DNA from 2 places in the Streptomyces sp. ME19-01-6 genome. Region 1 is predicted to be linked to the other one. Evidence: riboswitches for the same ligand, from Rfam matches in the RefSeq annotation. Region 1 holds a riboswitch; the other holds the start of a gene.
What was found. A riboswitch is a leader RNA that binds a small molecule or an ion and turns the genes downstream of it on or off. The one in region 1 is predicted to bind cobalamin.

Region 2: linked by a shared signal. The riboswitch ahead of PV419_RS08245 (ribonucleoside-diphosphate reductase subunit alpha) and the one ahead of cobN (cobaltochelatase subunit CobN) in region 1 are both predicted to bind cobalamin.

The regions. Positions count from the first base shown of each region.
Region 1 is NZ_JARAXF010000007.1:250,017-257,464, forward strand. It holds gene cobN (cobaltochelatase subunit CobN) at 1-3,399, opposite strand, end outside; cobalamin riboswitch at 3,430-3,591, opposite strand; gene PV419_RS19455 (nitrite reductase) at 3,643-5,274, shown strand; gene PV419_RS19460 (precorrin-8X methylmutase) at 5,271-5,921, shown strand; gene PV419_RS19465 (precorrin-2 C(20)-methyltransferase) at 5,918-7,435, shown strand.
Region 2 is NZ_JARAXF010000003.1:355,023-362,470, reverse strand. It holds gene PV419_RS08250 (ribonucleotide-diphosphate reductase subunit beta) at 27-1,049, opposite strand; gene PV419_RS08245 (ribonucleoside-diphosphate reductase subunit alpha) at 1,046-3,469, opposite strand; cobalamin riboswitch at 3,592-3,722, opposite strand; gene PV419_RS08240 (FGGY-family carbohydrate kinase) at 3,937-5,415, opposite strand; gene PV419_RS08235 (2-hydroxyacid dehydrogenase) at 5,476-6,507, opposite strand; gene PV419_RS08230 (histidine phosphatase family protein) at 6,617-7,276, shown strand; gene PV419_RS08225 (DeoR/GlpR family DNA-binding transcription regulator) at 7,273-7,448, shown strand, end outside.

The DNA.
Region 1 (7,448 bases):
CGTGGTGGCGTCGTAGCCGAAGAGGTAGTCGACGGTCGCGGCGAGTTCGAAGGCGCCCTTGTAGCCGTGGCGGCGCATCGCCTCGATCCAGCGAGGGTTGACCACGCGCGCGCGGAAGACCCGGGAGGTCTCCTCGTGCAGGGTGCGGGTGCGGACCGTCTCGGGGCGGGTGGAGTCGCCGATGTACGCGGCCGGGGCGGTGCCCTTGAGGGCGCGCACGGTGGCGACCATGCCGCCGTGATACTGGAAGTAGTCGTCCGAGTCGGCGATGTCGTGTTCGCGGGTGTCGGTGTTCTTGGCCGCGACCGCGATCCGGCGGTAGGCGCTCTCCATCTCCGCGCGGGCCGGGCGGCCTTCCAGGCCGCGGCCGTACGCGTAGCCGCCCCAGACCGTGTAGACCTCCGCCAGGTCGGCGTCGGTGCGCCAGTCGCGGCTGTCGATGAGCTGGAGCAGGCCCGCGCCGTAGGTGCCGGGGCGGGAGCCGAAGATGCGGGTGGTGGCCCGGCGTTCGTCGCCGTGCTCGGCGAGGTCGGCCTGGGCGTGGGCGCGTATGTAGTTGTCGGCCTCGGGCTCGTCGAGCGAGGCGGCGAGGCGTACGGCGTCGTCGAGCAGCGCCACGACGTGCGGGAACGCGTCACGGAAGAAGCCGCTGATGCGGAGGGTGACATCGACCCTGGGGCGGCCCAGCTGGTCGAGGGGGACGGGTTCGAGTCCCGTGACGCGCCGCGAGGCGTCGTCCCACACCGGGCGGACGCCCAGCAGCGCGAGCGCCTCGGCCACGTCGTCGCCCGAGGTGCGCATCGCGCTGGTGCCCCACAGCGACAGGCCGACGGAGCGCGGCCACGCGCCGTCGTTGTCGCGGCGGTAGCGCTCCAGCAGCGAGTCGGCGAGCGCCTGGCCGGTCTCCCAGGCCAGCTGGCTGGGCACGGCCTTGGGGTCGACGGAGTAGAAGTTACGGCCCGTCGGCAGGACGTTGACCAGGCCGCGCAGCGGTGAGCCGGAGGGGCCCGCGGGGACGAAGCCGCCGTTCAGGGCGTGTACGGCGTGGTCGATCTCGTCGGTGGTGGCGGCCAGCCGCGGCACGACTTCACGCGCGGCGAAGTCAAGGATCGCGGTCACCGCGTCGCGCTGCTCCTCGGGCAGTCCCAGGCACGCCTTCTCGACCGCCTCCGGCGCCCAGCCGGCGTCCTCCATCGCCTGGACGAGAGCGCGGGCGCGTTCCTCCGCCTCGTCCGCGCCGGTGCGGGTGGCGGCCGACTCGTCGAGGCCGAGTGCCTCGCGCAGGCCGGGGAGCGCCGAGGTGCCGCCCCAGATCTGCCGGGCGCGCAGAATGGCCAGGACGAGGTTGACCCGTTCGGGGCCGGCCGGGGCGGTGCCGAGGACATGCAGGCCGTCGCGGATCTGGGCGTCCTTGACCTCGCACAGCCAACCGTCGACATGCAGCAGGAAGTCGTCGAAGCCGTCGTCGTCCGGCCGATCCTCCAGGCCGAGGTCGTGGTCGAGCCTGGCGGCCTGGATGAGGGTCCAGATCTGGGCCCGGATGGCGGGGAGTTTCGCCGGGTCCATCGCGGAGATGGCGGCGTACTCGTCCAGCAGCTGCTCCAGGCGCGCGATGTCGCCGTAGGAGTCGGCGCGGGCCATGGGCGGCACGAGGTGGTCGACGAGGGTGGCGTGGGCGCGGCGCTTGGCCTGCGTGCCCTCCCCCGGGTCGTTGACCAGGAACGGGTAGATCAGCGGCAGGTCGCCCAGCGCGGCGTCGGGGCCGCAGGCGGCGGACAGGCCCGCGTTCTTGCCGGGCAGCCACTCCAGATTGCCGTGCTTGCCCAGGTGCACCATGGCGTCGGCGCCGAAGCCGCCGTCGGCTTGGGAGGTGGCGATCCAGCGGTAGGCGGCCAGGTAGTGGTGGGAGGGCGGCAGATCGGGGTCGTGGTAGATGGCGATCGGGTTCTCGCCGAAGCCGCGCGGCGGCTGGATGACGACCAGGAGATTGCCCCGGCGCAGCGCAGCCACCACGATCTCGCCCTCGGGGTCGCGGCTGGTGTCGACGAACATCTCGCCCGGCGGCGGCCCCCAGTGCTCCTCCACCGCCTCGCGCAGCTCCTGCGGCAGCCGGGCATACCAGCGGCGGTAGTCGGCGGCAGGGACCCGGACCGGGTTGCGGGCCAGCTGCTCCTCGGTGAGCCAGTCCTGGTCGTGGCCGCCCGCCTCGATGAGGGCGCGGATCAGCTCGTCGCCGTCGCCGGAGGCGAGGCCGGGCAGCGACTCGGGCCCCTCCTCGGGGCCGACGTCGAAGCCGTCCGCGCGCAGCCGGCGCAGCAGGGCGACGGCGCTGGCGGGCGTGTCCAGGCCCACGGCGTTGCCGATACGGGAGTGCTTGGTGGGGTAGGCGGACAGGACGAGCGCGAGACGCTTGTCGGCCGCCGGTATGTGGCGCAGCCGGGCGTGTCGTACCGCGATTCCCGCGACACGCGCGGCGCGCTCGGGGTCGGCTACATAGACGGGCAGGCCGTCCTCGTCGGTCTCCTTGAAGGAGAACGGCACGGTGATCAACCGCCCGTCGAACTCCGGGACGGCGACCTGGGTCGCCGCGTCCAGAGGCGAGAGGCCCTCGTCGTTCTCCTCCCACGCGGCGCGCGAGCCGGTCAGGCACAGCGCCTGCAGCACCGGGACGTCCAGCGCAGCCAGCGCGCCCGCGTCCCACGCCTCGTCGTCCCCGCCGGCCGAGGCCTCGGCGGGCCGGGTGCCGCCCGCGGCCAGCACGGTGGTGACCACCGCGTCGGCCTCGGCGAGGGCCTCCAGCAGCTCGGCCTCGGGCGCGCGCAGCGAGGCGACGTACAGCGGCAGCGGACGGCCTCCGGCGTCCTCGACGGCCCGGCAGAGCGCCTCGACGAAGGCGGTGTTGCCGCTCATATGGTGCGCGCGGTAGTAGAGCACGGCGATCCGCGGGCCGGTGACGTCCTCGCGCGCGGCGCGCTCCAGCGCGCCCCACGAGGGCGCGGGAGCGGGCGGCTCGAAGCCGTGTCCGGTCAGCAGGACGGTGTCGGACAGGAAGCGGGCCAGTTGGCCGAGGTTGCCGGGCCCGCCGTGCGCGAGGTAGGCGTGAGCCTCGGCGGCGATCCCGACCGGGACCGTGGAGGCCTCCATGAGCTGGGCGTCCGGGGCCTGTTCGCCGGTCAGCACGACGACCGGGCGGTCCTGGGCGAGCAGCGTGTCGAGCCCTTCCTGCCAGGCGCGCACCCCGCCGAGCAGCCGTACGACGACGAGTTCGACGCCGTCGAGGAGCGCGGGGAGGTCGTCCAGCGGGAGCCGGGCCGGGTTGGCGAGCCGGTAGGGCACCGGGGTCTGTGCCGCGCGGGCACTGAGCAAATCGGTGTCGGACGTCGACAGCAGCAGGATCATGCGACGGCAGGCCTTCCTCGGGGTCCGCGCCCCGGGCGGGTTGAAGACGGCGGGAGTTCCTGGCTCGCGCGGCCGCCGCATAACCGGCTGCCGCGCTCACAGTGGCGGGACCGCGCCGGATTTCCACCGGCTTCCTACCCTTTTTGCCGTCTTGTGTGGTGGCGGGCCGGGACCGACCCGCCGGTGAGCATAGTAGGCGTTCCTGACCTGCCGCGGGGCGGTGAGCCGGAGGCAATCGTCGGTATGCTCGCCGCCATGTCCCTCCCCCCGACAACCGCCCCACCAGGGGATGAAACCCCCGTGCGCGGGCGCGCCGACGCCTGCCCGGGCGCGCTGCGCCTGCACCCGGCGGACGACGGCGCACTGGCCCGGGTGCGGCTGCCGGCCGGGCTTCTGACGGCATGTCAGGCGCTGGTGCTGGCGCTCGCTGCCGAGGAGTTGGGGGACGGCCGACTGGACCTCACCTCCCGGGGCAATCTGCAGCTGCGCGGCCTCGCCCCGGGGTGCGGGGCCGGGCTCGCGGCCCGGCTGCGGACGGCCGGGCTCCTCCCGTCGGACCGGCACGACCGGGTGCGTAACATCGTGGCGTCCCCGCTGTCCGGACTGGACGGGGCGGGGCACACGGATGTCTCGGCGTGGGCGCGGGAACTGGACGCCCTGCTGTGCGACGACGGACCCGCGTCTTCCGGATTCGCCGAACTCGCAAGTCTCTCGGGCCGGTTCCTGTTCGCACTCGACGACGGGCGGGGCGATGTGGCGGCGCTGGGCGCGGATGTGACATTGATCGCAGAGCCGGACGGCGGGGCGCTGCTGCGGCTCGGCTCCGTCGGCGGTCACGGACTGGGGTACCCGGCGTCCACCGCGCCGGACGCCGGGGGCTCCTCCGAGGCGACGGGCCGTCCTGACGCATCGGGCGTCGCGGCGCGCCGGAACGGGCGGGCGGTGGGCGACGACACGCCGGGCCGGGCTCGGCCGCTGGATCCTGGGCCCGGTGGCGACTCCGCGGTCGCCGGGCTCCGGATGCGCGCCGCGGACGCGCCGCGCGCGGCGGCGCTGGCCGCAGTGGCATTTCTCGACGCCGTGCGCGCGAGTGGTACCCGCGCCTGGCGCGTTCGCGAGCTGTCGGCGCGACACGCCGTGACGGACGGCCGGTTGGCCGGGCGACTCGCCGAGGCGGGGATCCAGGCCACTCCGCTCGGCCCTGAGTCCCTCCGCGCCGAGGGACAGACATCGCCGGTGGACGCGGCACCCGCGCGCGAGGAAGCAGCGCAGGCCCTCGTGGACCATGCCGTCTCCGGCGCGCCCGCGGTCGGGCTCGTCGCCGGGCCAGGCGGGCGGTGCGTGGTGTCCGTCGCCGTTCCGCTGGGGCGGCTCGCCGCCGCGCGGTGGCGGCTGCTCGCCGAACTCGCCGCCCGGGGCGGCTCGGGCGAGCTGCGTGTGACGCCCTGGCGCGGCGTGGTGCTGCCCGGCTTCTCCCAGGACGGCGCCCGGGCCGCGCTGCGGGAGCTCGCCGACGCCGGGCTGGTGACCGCGCCGCACTCCCCCTGGCTCGGGGTCGGCGCGTGCACGGGACGGCCCGGCTGCGCCAAGTCCCTGGCCGATGTGCGGGCCGACGCGGCGCGCGCGGTGGCGGGCGAGGCGTCCGGCGGCGGCCGCCCGGGCCGACCGCCGACCGCCCTGCCCGTGTACTTCTCCGGCTGCGAGCGGCGCTGCGGCCACCCCGGCGGCCGGTGGGTCGACGTGCTGGCGACGGGCGACGGCTACCAGGTCACCGTACGAGGTGCCACAGGGTCCGAGCGGGGCGTGGACGGGACAGTGAACGTAACAGCAGAGCAATTGGCCGGCGCCGTGGCGGCGGCCCGTGGAACGACATGATCGAGGGCACAGTGTTCGACTACGAGAAGGACGGCGCGGCCATATACCGCGCTTCCTTTGCCACCATCCGCACCGAGGCGGACTTGAGCGGCCTGCCCGCCGACGTCAGCCGGGTCGCGGTGCGGATGATCCACGCCTGCGGCATGGTCGACCTCGTCCAGGACCTCGCGTACACCCCCCAGGTGGTCGCCCGCGCCCGCGCCGCGCTGCGCGCCGGCGCGCCCGTGCTCTGTGACGCGCACATGGTGGCCAGCGGTGTGACCCGCAAGCGGCTGCCCGCGGACAACGACGTGGTGTGCACCCTGTCCGACCCCGGGGTGCCCGAACTGGCCCGCCACATGGGCACCACGCGCAGCGCCGCCGCGCTGGAGCTGTGGCGGGACCGGCTGGAGGGCGCGGTGGTGGCCATCGGCAACGCGCCCACCGCGCTGTTCCGCCTGATGGAGATCATCGAAGAGGGTGGGGCCGGCGCGCCGCGCCCGGCGGCCGTCATCGGCGTACCGGTCGGCTTCATCGGCGCCGCCGAGTCCAAGGAGGCGCTGGCCGGGCATCCGGCCGCGCTCGACCACCTGGTGGTGCGCGGCCGGCGCGGCGGCAGCGCCATCGCCGCGGCCGCGGTCAACGCGATTGCGAGCGAGGAAGAGTGAGCGAGCAGCAGGAGCAGGCGGCCGTTCCGAAGGGCCGGCTCTACGGCGTGGGTCTTGGCCCCGGGGACCCCTCGCTGATGACCGTGCGCGCCGTGGAGGTCATCGCCGAGGCCGATGTCGTCGCGTACCACAGCGCCCGGCACGGCCGCAGCATCGCACGCGCCATCGCCGAGCGCCATCTGCGGCCCGACCACATCGAGGAGCGGCTGGTCTATCCGGTCACCACCGAGACCACCGACCACCCCGGCGGCTACCGCGGCGCGATGGAGGAGTTCTACGCGGACGCGGCGGCCCGGCTGGCGGCCCATCTGGACGCGGGGCGCACGGTCGCGGTGCTCGCCGAGGGCGACCCGCTCTTCTACGGCTCGTATATGCATATGCACAAGCGGCTGGCCGACCGCTACCCCACCGAGGTCGTCCCGGGCGTCACCTCCGTGAGCGCGGCCGCCGCCCGGATCGGGGCGCCGCTGGTGGAGGGCGAGGAGGTGCTGACGGTCCTGCCCGGCACGCTCCCTGAGGACGAGTTGACGGCGCGCCTGGCCACGACCGACGCGGCCGCAGTGATGAAGCTCGGCCGGACCTTCCCGGCGGTGCGGCGAGCGCTGGAGCGCTCGGGACGGCTGGCGGAGGCCCGGTACGTGGAACGGGCCACGATGGGCGCGGAGCGCGTGGCGCCGCTGGCCGAGGTGGACCCCGACTCGGTGCCCTACTTCTCGGTGGCGGTGCTGCCGAGTCGGATCGACGCCAAGGCCACGGCCCGCCGGGGCGAGGTCGTGGTGGTGGGTCTCGGCCCGGCGGGCCCGCTGTGGCTGACCCCCGAGGCCCGGGGCGAACTGGCCGCCGCGGAGGACCTGGTCGGCTACACCACCTACCTGAACCGGGTGCCGGTGCGCCCGGGGCAGCGGCGGCACGCCTCGGACAACAAGGCGGAGGCCGAGCGCGCCGAGTTCGCGCTCGACCTGGCACGGCGCGGGCGGCGGGTCGCGGTGGTCTCCTCGGGCGACCCGGGCGTCTTCGCCATGGCCACGGCCGTGCTGGAGGCGGCGGCCGAGGACCCGTACCGCGAGGTGCCGGTCCGGGTGGTGCCCGGCATGACCGCGGCCCACGCGGCCGCCGCCCGCGCGGGCGCCCCGCTCGGCCACGACTACGCGGTGATCTCGCTGTCCGACCGGCTCAAGCCCTGGGAGGTCATCGCCGAGCGGCTGCGCGCCGCGGCCGCGGCCGACCTGGTCCTCGCCCTGTACAACCCCGGCTCGCGCAGCCGGATCTGGCAGGTCGGCAAGGCCCGCGAGCTGCTGCTCGAGCACCGCGCGCCGGACACGCCCGTCGTGCTCGGCCGGGACGTGGGCGGCCCCGAGGAGCGGATACGGGTCGTCAGGCTGGCCGATCTCGACCCGGCCCAGGTCGATATGCGCACCATCCTGCTGGTCGGCTCCTCCCAGACCCGTACGGCCCGGCGCGGCGACGGCACCGAGGTCGTCTGGACCCCGCGCCGCTACCCCGAGCGTCGCTGACCTACGGCGGCGC
Region 2 (7,448 bases), on a different contig from region 1:
CCGGTCAGAAGCCGCTGAGAAGCCGATCAGAAGTCGTCGTCGAAGGAGACCGAGCCCTCGACCGCCACCTGGTACGCGGAGGCGCGGCGCTCGAAGAAGTTGGTCAGCTCCTGGACGTTCTGCAGCTCCATAAAGGAGAACGGGTTCTCGGAGCCGTAGACCGGGGCGAAGCCGAGGCGGGCGAGCCGCTGGTCGGCGACGCACTCCAGGTACTGGCGCATCGACTCGGTGTTCATGCCCGGCAGCCCGTCGCCGCACAGGTCGCGGGCGAACTGCAGCTCGGCCTCGACGGCCTCCGCCAGCATGTCGGTGACCTGCTGCTGGAGTTCGTCGTCGAAGAGGTCGGGCTCCTCCTCGCGGACCGTGTCCACCACCTGGAACGCGAAGTTCATGTGCATGGTCTCGTCGCGGAACACCCAGTTGGTGCCCGTCGCCAGGCCGTGCAGCAGGCCGCGGGAGCGGAACCAGTAGACGTAGGCGAAGGCGCCGTAGAAGAAGAGGCCCTCGATGCACGCCGCGAAGCAGATCAGGTTGAGGAGGAAGCGGCGGCGGTCCTCCTTGGTCTCCAGCCGGTCGATCTTGTCGACCGAGTCGATCCAGCGGAAGCAGAATTCCGCCTTCTCCCTGATGGACGGGATGTTCTCCACCGCGGCGAACGCGGCGGCCCGGTCGTCCGGGTCGGGGAGGTAGGTGTCCAGCAGCGTCAGATAGAACTGGACGTGTACGGCCTCCTCGAACAGCTGCCGGGACAGATACAGCCGCGCCTCGGGCGAGTTGATGTGCTTGTAGAGCGTGAGCACCAGGTTGTTCGCGACGATCGAGTCGCCGGTCGCGAAGAAGGCGACCAGGCGGCCGATCAGGTGCTGCTCGCCGGGGGAGAGCTTGGCGAGGTCGGCGACGTCCGAGTGGAGGTCGACCTCCTCCACGGTCCAGGTGTTCTTGATCGCGTCGCGGTAGCGGTCGTAGAAGTCCGGGTACCGCATCGGCCGCAGGGTGAGCTCGAACCCGGGGTCCAGGAGGTTCTTGGTGCGTTCGGGGGCGGTGGTCACTGGCAGGCCTCGCAGGACTCGGGGTTTTCCAGGGAGCAGGCGATGACCTCGGGGTCGGCAGGCACCTGCTGCGCGGGGGCGGGGACGGGGATGGTGGCGGGAGCGGTCGCCGCGCGCGCCGACTGCGCGATCCGGGTCGCCGGGCGCGAGCGCAGGTAGTACGTGGTCTTGATGCCGCGCTTCCAGGCGTACGCGTACATCGAGCTGAGCTTGCCGATGGTCGGCGAGGCCATGAAGAGGTTCAGCGACTGGCTCTGGTCGAGGTACGGGGTGCGGGCGGCGGCCATGTCGATCAGGGCGCGCTGCGGGACCTCCCACGCGGTCCGGTACAGCTCCCGCACGTCCTTCGGCACCCAGGAGAAGTCCTGGACCGAGCCGTTGGACTCGCGCAGCGCCTCACGGCTCTGGGCGTCCCATACGCCGAGCTTCTTCAGGTCGTTCACCAGGTATGAGTTGACCTGGAGGAACTCACCGCTGAGCGTCTCGCGCTTGAAGAGGTTGGAGACCTGCGGCTCGATGCACTCGTACACGCCCGCGATCGAGGCGATCGTCGCGGTCGGGGCGATGGCCAGAAGGAGGGAGTTCCGCATGCCGGACTTCGCCATCCGCTCGCGCAGCGCCGCCCACCGCTCGGGCCAGGTCGCCACCGCGTCCGTGTAGTGGTCCGGGTGCAGCACCCCGCGCGCGGTGCGGGTGGCGGACCAGGCCGGGTGCGGGCCGTGGCGCTCGGCGAGCGCGCAGGACGCCTCGTACGCCGCGAGCATGATGCGTTCGGAGATCTGGGTGGAGAGCTTCTGCGCCTCGGGCGAGTCGAAGGGGAGCCGCAGCCGGAAGAAGACGTCCTGCAGGCCCATCAGGCCCAGACCCACCGGCCGCCAGCGGGAGTTGGACGCCCCGGCCTCCTGGGTAGGGTAGAAGTTGATGTCCACCACACGGTCGAGGAAGGTGACGGCGGTACGGACGGTCGCGTCCAGCCGCTCCCAGTCCATTACTTCCCGCCCGTCGCCGACGTCTTTGCCCAGGTGCGCGGCCAGGTTGACCGACCCCAGGTTGCACACGGCCGTCTCGCCGTCGTCCGTGACCTCCAGGATCTCGGTGCAGAGGTTGGAGGAGTGGACGACCCGGCCGGGCTCGGCGGTCTGGTTGGCGGTGCGGTTGGCGGCGTCCTTGAAGGTCATCCAGCCGTTGCCGGTCTGCGCGAGGGTGCGCATCATCCGGGCGTACAGCTGGCGCGCCGGGACGGTCTTGACGGCCAGTCCCTCCGCCTCGGCCTTCTTGTAGGCGGCGTCGAACTCCTCGCCCCACAGGTCGACCAGCGCGGGCGCGTCGACCGGCGAGAACAGCGACCAGTCGGCGTCGGCCTCGACCCGGCGCATGAACTCGTCCGGGATCCAGTGCGCGATGTTGAGGTTGTGGGTGCGGCGGGCCTCTTCGCCCGTGTTGTCCCGCAGCTCCAGGAACTCCTCGATGTCCGCGTGCCAGGTCTCCAGGTACACACAGGCCGCGCCCTTGCGCCGGCCACCCTGGTTGACGGCGGCGACCGAGGCGTCGAGGGTGCGCAGGAACGGCACGATGCCGTTGGAGTGCCCGTTGGTGCCGCGGATCAGCGAACCGCGGGCGCGGATGCGCGAGTAGGAGAGCCCGATGCCGCCCGCGTGCTTGGAGAGCCGCGCGACCTGGTGGTAGCGGTTGTAGATCGAGTCCAGCTCGTCCAGCGGCGAGTCCAGCAGATAGCAGGACGACATCTGCGGGTGCCGGGTGCCGGAGTTGAACAGGGTGGGGGAGCTGGGCAGGTAGGACAGCGTGCTGGTGAGCCGGTAGAGCTCGGCGACATCGTCCAGCGCCTGCCGTGAGTGGTCCTCGGCCAGCCCGCAGGCCACCCGCAGCAGGAAGTGCTGCGGCGTTTCGATCACCTGGCGGGTGATCGGGTGGCGGAGCAGATAGCGGCTGTGCAGCGTGCGCAGCCCGAAGTAGCCGAAGCGGCCGTCGGCGCCGTCGGCCAGCGCCCGCTCGACCAGCGCGTCCAGGCGGGCGGCGTGGGCGGTCACGAACTCGGCCGTGCCGTCCGCGATCAGGCCCTCGCGGTGTCCCACGGCCACCGAGGCCGAGAAGGAGACCGCGCCCTGCCCGGCCGCCTCCTCCGCGATGGCGAGGGTCAGCAGCCGAGCGGCGAGCTTCGAGTACTCCGGCTCCTCGGCGATCAGCCCGGCCGCCGCCTCGGTCGCGAGGGTGCGCAACTCCGCCTCGTCCGAGCCGGGATGGCGGCCGCGCAGGGCGGCGGCCGCGACCTTGCCGGGGTCGGTGGCGGGCAGGTCGGCGGTGAGCTCCGTCAGGGTCCGCAGAAGGACGGTCCCGGGCGCGTCGTTCGCTGCCTGAGTAGCCGCTGCCTCTGAAACCGGATCGGCTGGCGCGATGGTCACGAAAGTGCTCTCCCTCGCTCGGCTTGGGGCCTCACGGTGGTGCGCGATGGGCGCGTACGGGCATGCCGAAACCGCGAACGGCATACCGCGCAGCGTCCACCGGCCCAACCCGCGGGGCCCGGACGTATGAGACGGCTGTCGGCAGGTCCTCGGACTCGCGGGTACGCAAAAGCGCACGCGTACACCGTTGCGGGACAGTTCCGGATTCCCACCGGATTCCCCTGCGGCGACAGCGAGCATGAGCATACATCTTGTGGTGGCGAGCGCACGCGCCCCCACATGTTGTGTCGCGAGGTGGAGTGTTTCGTACGAATGTGCTATTCAGTGCCGGACTTGACGCGGTCTTGGCGCGCACTTGGCACTGACCTGACGCGGGCCTTGGACAGGCCTGGCACGGGTCCGGTGCGGGCGGCCGGGCGCGCGCCAGGCGCGGGTCCGGCGCGGTGCCGGGCTGCCGTGGGCCGCCGTTAAACGGGCGCCGTTGCCCGCCACTCCGCGAGGGTACGGGCCAGCCTGGCCCGGTAGTCCGCGTAGCCGCGCTCGTATGCCTCGGCGCGGTCCGCGTCCGGTACGACAGTACGCGAATCGGCTCGCCATTGTGTCGCGTCCACCGGGTCGCCCAGCGCCCGCCAGGCGACCGCGACCGCGCCGCGCGCCCCCACCTCGGGCTCGTCGGGGATGCGCACCGGTCGCCCGAGGGCGTCCGCGAACAGCTGGGCCCAGGCGGCGGACCGGGTGCCGCCCCCGCACGCCGCGAGGCTCGCGGTCAGCCCCGCGGCCTCCAGGCAGTGGCGGGCGGCGTACGCCACGGCCTCACAGACGGCCCGTACGGCGTCCGCGCGGGTCGCCGCCAGGGTCAGCCCGTCCAGCCGGCCCCGCGCGGCGGGCTCCACGAACGGGGCCCGCTCGCCCGCGTCGGACAGGAAGGGCAGCGCGGTCACCCCGCGCGCCCCCGGCGGGCTTTGGGCGAGCAGCGCGTCCAGGTCGGCGGTGGTGGCCCCGGCGAACTCCAGGACCCACTCCAGGGCCGCCGTGCCCACCATGGCGGGCATGCCGCGCAGCCAGCGGTCCCGGTCGGGCACGCACAGCCACATGCCCGCCGGGTCGGCCGCCGGGTCGATCCGCGCGCTGTCGGTGAGGACCTGGCTGGCCAGCGTGGTGCCGACGATCAGCAGGCCGTCGCCGACCTCCTCGACCCCGCTGCCGATCGCGCAGGCCGGAAGGTCGTACGGGCCCGCCGTGACGGGCAGTCCGACCGCCAGCCCGAGCAGCTCGGCGCCCGCTTTGTCCAGCCGCCGTACGGTGTCGGGCGCGGCGGGCGACGGCAACAGCCGGGCGTATTCGGCGATTCCACATGCTTCCAGGGCCTCTGGGACATACGCGCGCGTGGTCACGTCCAGGAAGGGCATGGACGCGTCCGAGGCGTCCACGCCGATGACGCCGGTGAGCCGCTGCGCCACCGCGTCCACGCAGTAGCCCGCGACCTCCGCGCGCGCCAGCGCCTCCGGCTCGTGGTCGGCCAGCCAGCGCAGCAGCGGCGCATGGCAGCCGGGGAACACCCCGGAGCCGGTGAGCCGGTAGAGCTCGCGGATGGTGCCGTCCTCGCCCCAGCGGGTCACGGTGTCGTTCGCCCGCCCGTCCATCCACGAGATCGGCGGGCGCACGGCCCGGCCCGCCGCGTCACGCAGCCACAGCCCGTCGCCCTGCCCGGTGAGCGCGAGCGCGACCGGGGCCGCCCGGCCTTTCGCGGCCAGGGCGGCGGACACCTCGCGGACCACCTCGCCGACCGTGCGCAGCACGTCCTCCAGGTCCTGCTCAACCCGCCCTCCGGGCAGGCGGTTGAGCCGGCTGGGGCGGCTCGCGGCGGCCAGGGACCTGCCGTCCCGGCCGAAGGCGACGGCCTTGGTGACGGAGGTGCCGACGTCGACTCCGAGGACGATGCTCATGACGTGGGCCCTCCCTGGGGGCGTCGACTGCGGGGTTACGGGGCGTGCCGGATGGGCGGGCTAGTTCGCGGGGTGCGCGAGCTTCTCGCCGCGCGCGTAGCGGCCGACCTCGGCGGCGGTGATGGCGGCCGCGCGGTGGGCGGTCTGCCGGGTGGCGCCGGCGAGGTGCGGGGTGGTGACGACATTGGGCGCGGAGTGCAGCGGCCAGTCGGCGGGCGGCGGTTCGAGGTCGTACACGTCGAGGGCGAGGGCGCCGAGACGGCCGGTGCGCAGCGCCTCGGGCAGCGGGGCGTAGTCCAGCAGTCCGCCGCGCGCGGTGTTCACCAGGACCGCGCCGGGCCGCATCCGGGCGATCCGGGCGGCGTTGATGAGCCCCTTGGTCTCGGGGGTGAGCCGGGCGTGCAGGCTCACCACGGAGCTGCGGGCGAGGAGTTCGTCCAGTTCGACCGGCTCGACGCCGTCCGAGCGGGCGGTCTCGGGATCGGTGTACGGGTCGGCGATCAGCACCTGGGCGCCGAAGGCGCGCAGCACGCGGGCGACGATGCGGCCGATGGCCCCGTAGCCCACCAGGCCGACGGTCGCGCCGTCCAGCTCGATGCCGCCCTCCTCGTACGCGTAGAAGTCCCCGCGCCACCGGCCGGCGCGCAGCTCGGCGTCCGTGGTCGGGATGCGGCGCATCGCGGCGAGCATCATGCCGATCGCGAACTCGGCCGCGGCGGTGGCGTTACGGCCGGGCGCGAAGCTGACGGCGACGCCCGCGCGGGTGGCCGCGGGCAGGTCGACGTTGACCGGGCCGCCGCGGGAGACCGCGACCATGCGCAGCTCGGGGCGGGCGGCGAAGACCCCGGCGGTGAACGGCGCCATCTGCGTCACGCACACCTCGGCCCCCGCCAGCGCCTCGATCAGCTGCTCCTCGGTGCCGCTGGCCTCGATCACCCGGCTCTCGGGACCGCCCACCGGGCCGAAGGGCTCGTGCGGCCACGGCAGCGTCAGCTCGGCGACGTCGACGTCGCCGAGCCCCGGCTCGTCGCGGAGCGCGGCGATGATGAGGTCGGGACGTACGAAGTGGTCTCCGGCGGCGAGGACGCGCATGGGTGGCCTTTCTTCGGCGTTCCATCACAGAGGTGACGCTAGATTTAACATCGTTGACGTGACAAAGCAATGGTCCGCGCGTCATGCGGGTTGAGGAGAGGAACTTCCTGTGACAGCTCGTCTACTGCTCGTTCGCCACGGCGAGACGGTTTGGCACGCGGAGAACCGGTACGCCGGGATCTCGGACGTGGCCCTTACGGAACGGGGATCCCGGCAAGCGGAAGCGCTCGCCCATTGGGTGAGCGGACGCGAGGTAAACGCGGTCGCCTGCTCCCCGCTGAGCCGGGCCCGGCTGACCGCGCGCCCGGCCGCCGACGCGCTCGGGCTCGCTCCCGAGGTCGTCGAGGACCTGCGCGAGGTCGACTTCGGCTGGGGTGAGGGCCGCACCATCGCCGAGATGGAGGCGGAGGACCCGGCGGCCGTACGGGCCTTCCGGGCGGACGCGGAAGCGGGCGCGTTCCCCGGCGCGGAGCCGCCCGCCGCCGCGGCGGCCCGCGCCGCGGCCGCCCTGCGCGGCCTGGCCGCCGGGCACCCGGGCCGTACGGTGCTCGTCGTGGCGCACAACTCCCTGCTGCGCATGGCACTGTGCGCGCTGCTGGGCATCCCCGTCGGCCGCTACCGGCAGGTGTTCCCACGGCTGGACAACGCGGCGGTGAGCGAGATCGAGGTGGCGGGGGAGCGGACGGCGCTGCGGTCGCTGAACGTACCCACGGGGGGCGCGCCCGCAAGGGATGGGGCCGCGAGCCGTGGGGGAGAATCCGGCTCATGACCACGACCGGCGCGTCCGACGTCCCGCCCCGCTCCCAGGCCGCCCGCAGGCAGACCATCACCGAGTACGTGCTCGAGCACTCCACCGCCACCGCGGCCGAGCTCGCCGAGCTGGCCGGCGTCAGCCTCATGACCGTGCACCGGGACCTGGACGAGCTGGCCAGGCTCGGCGT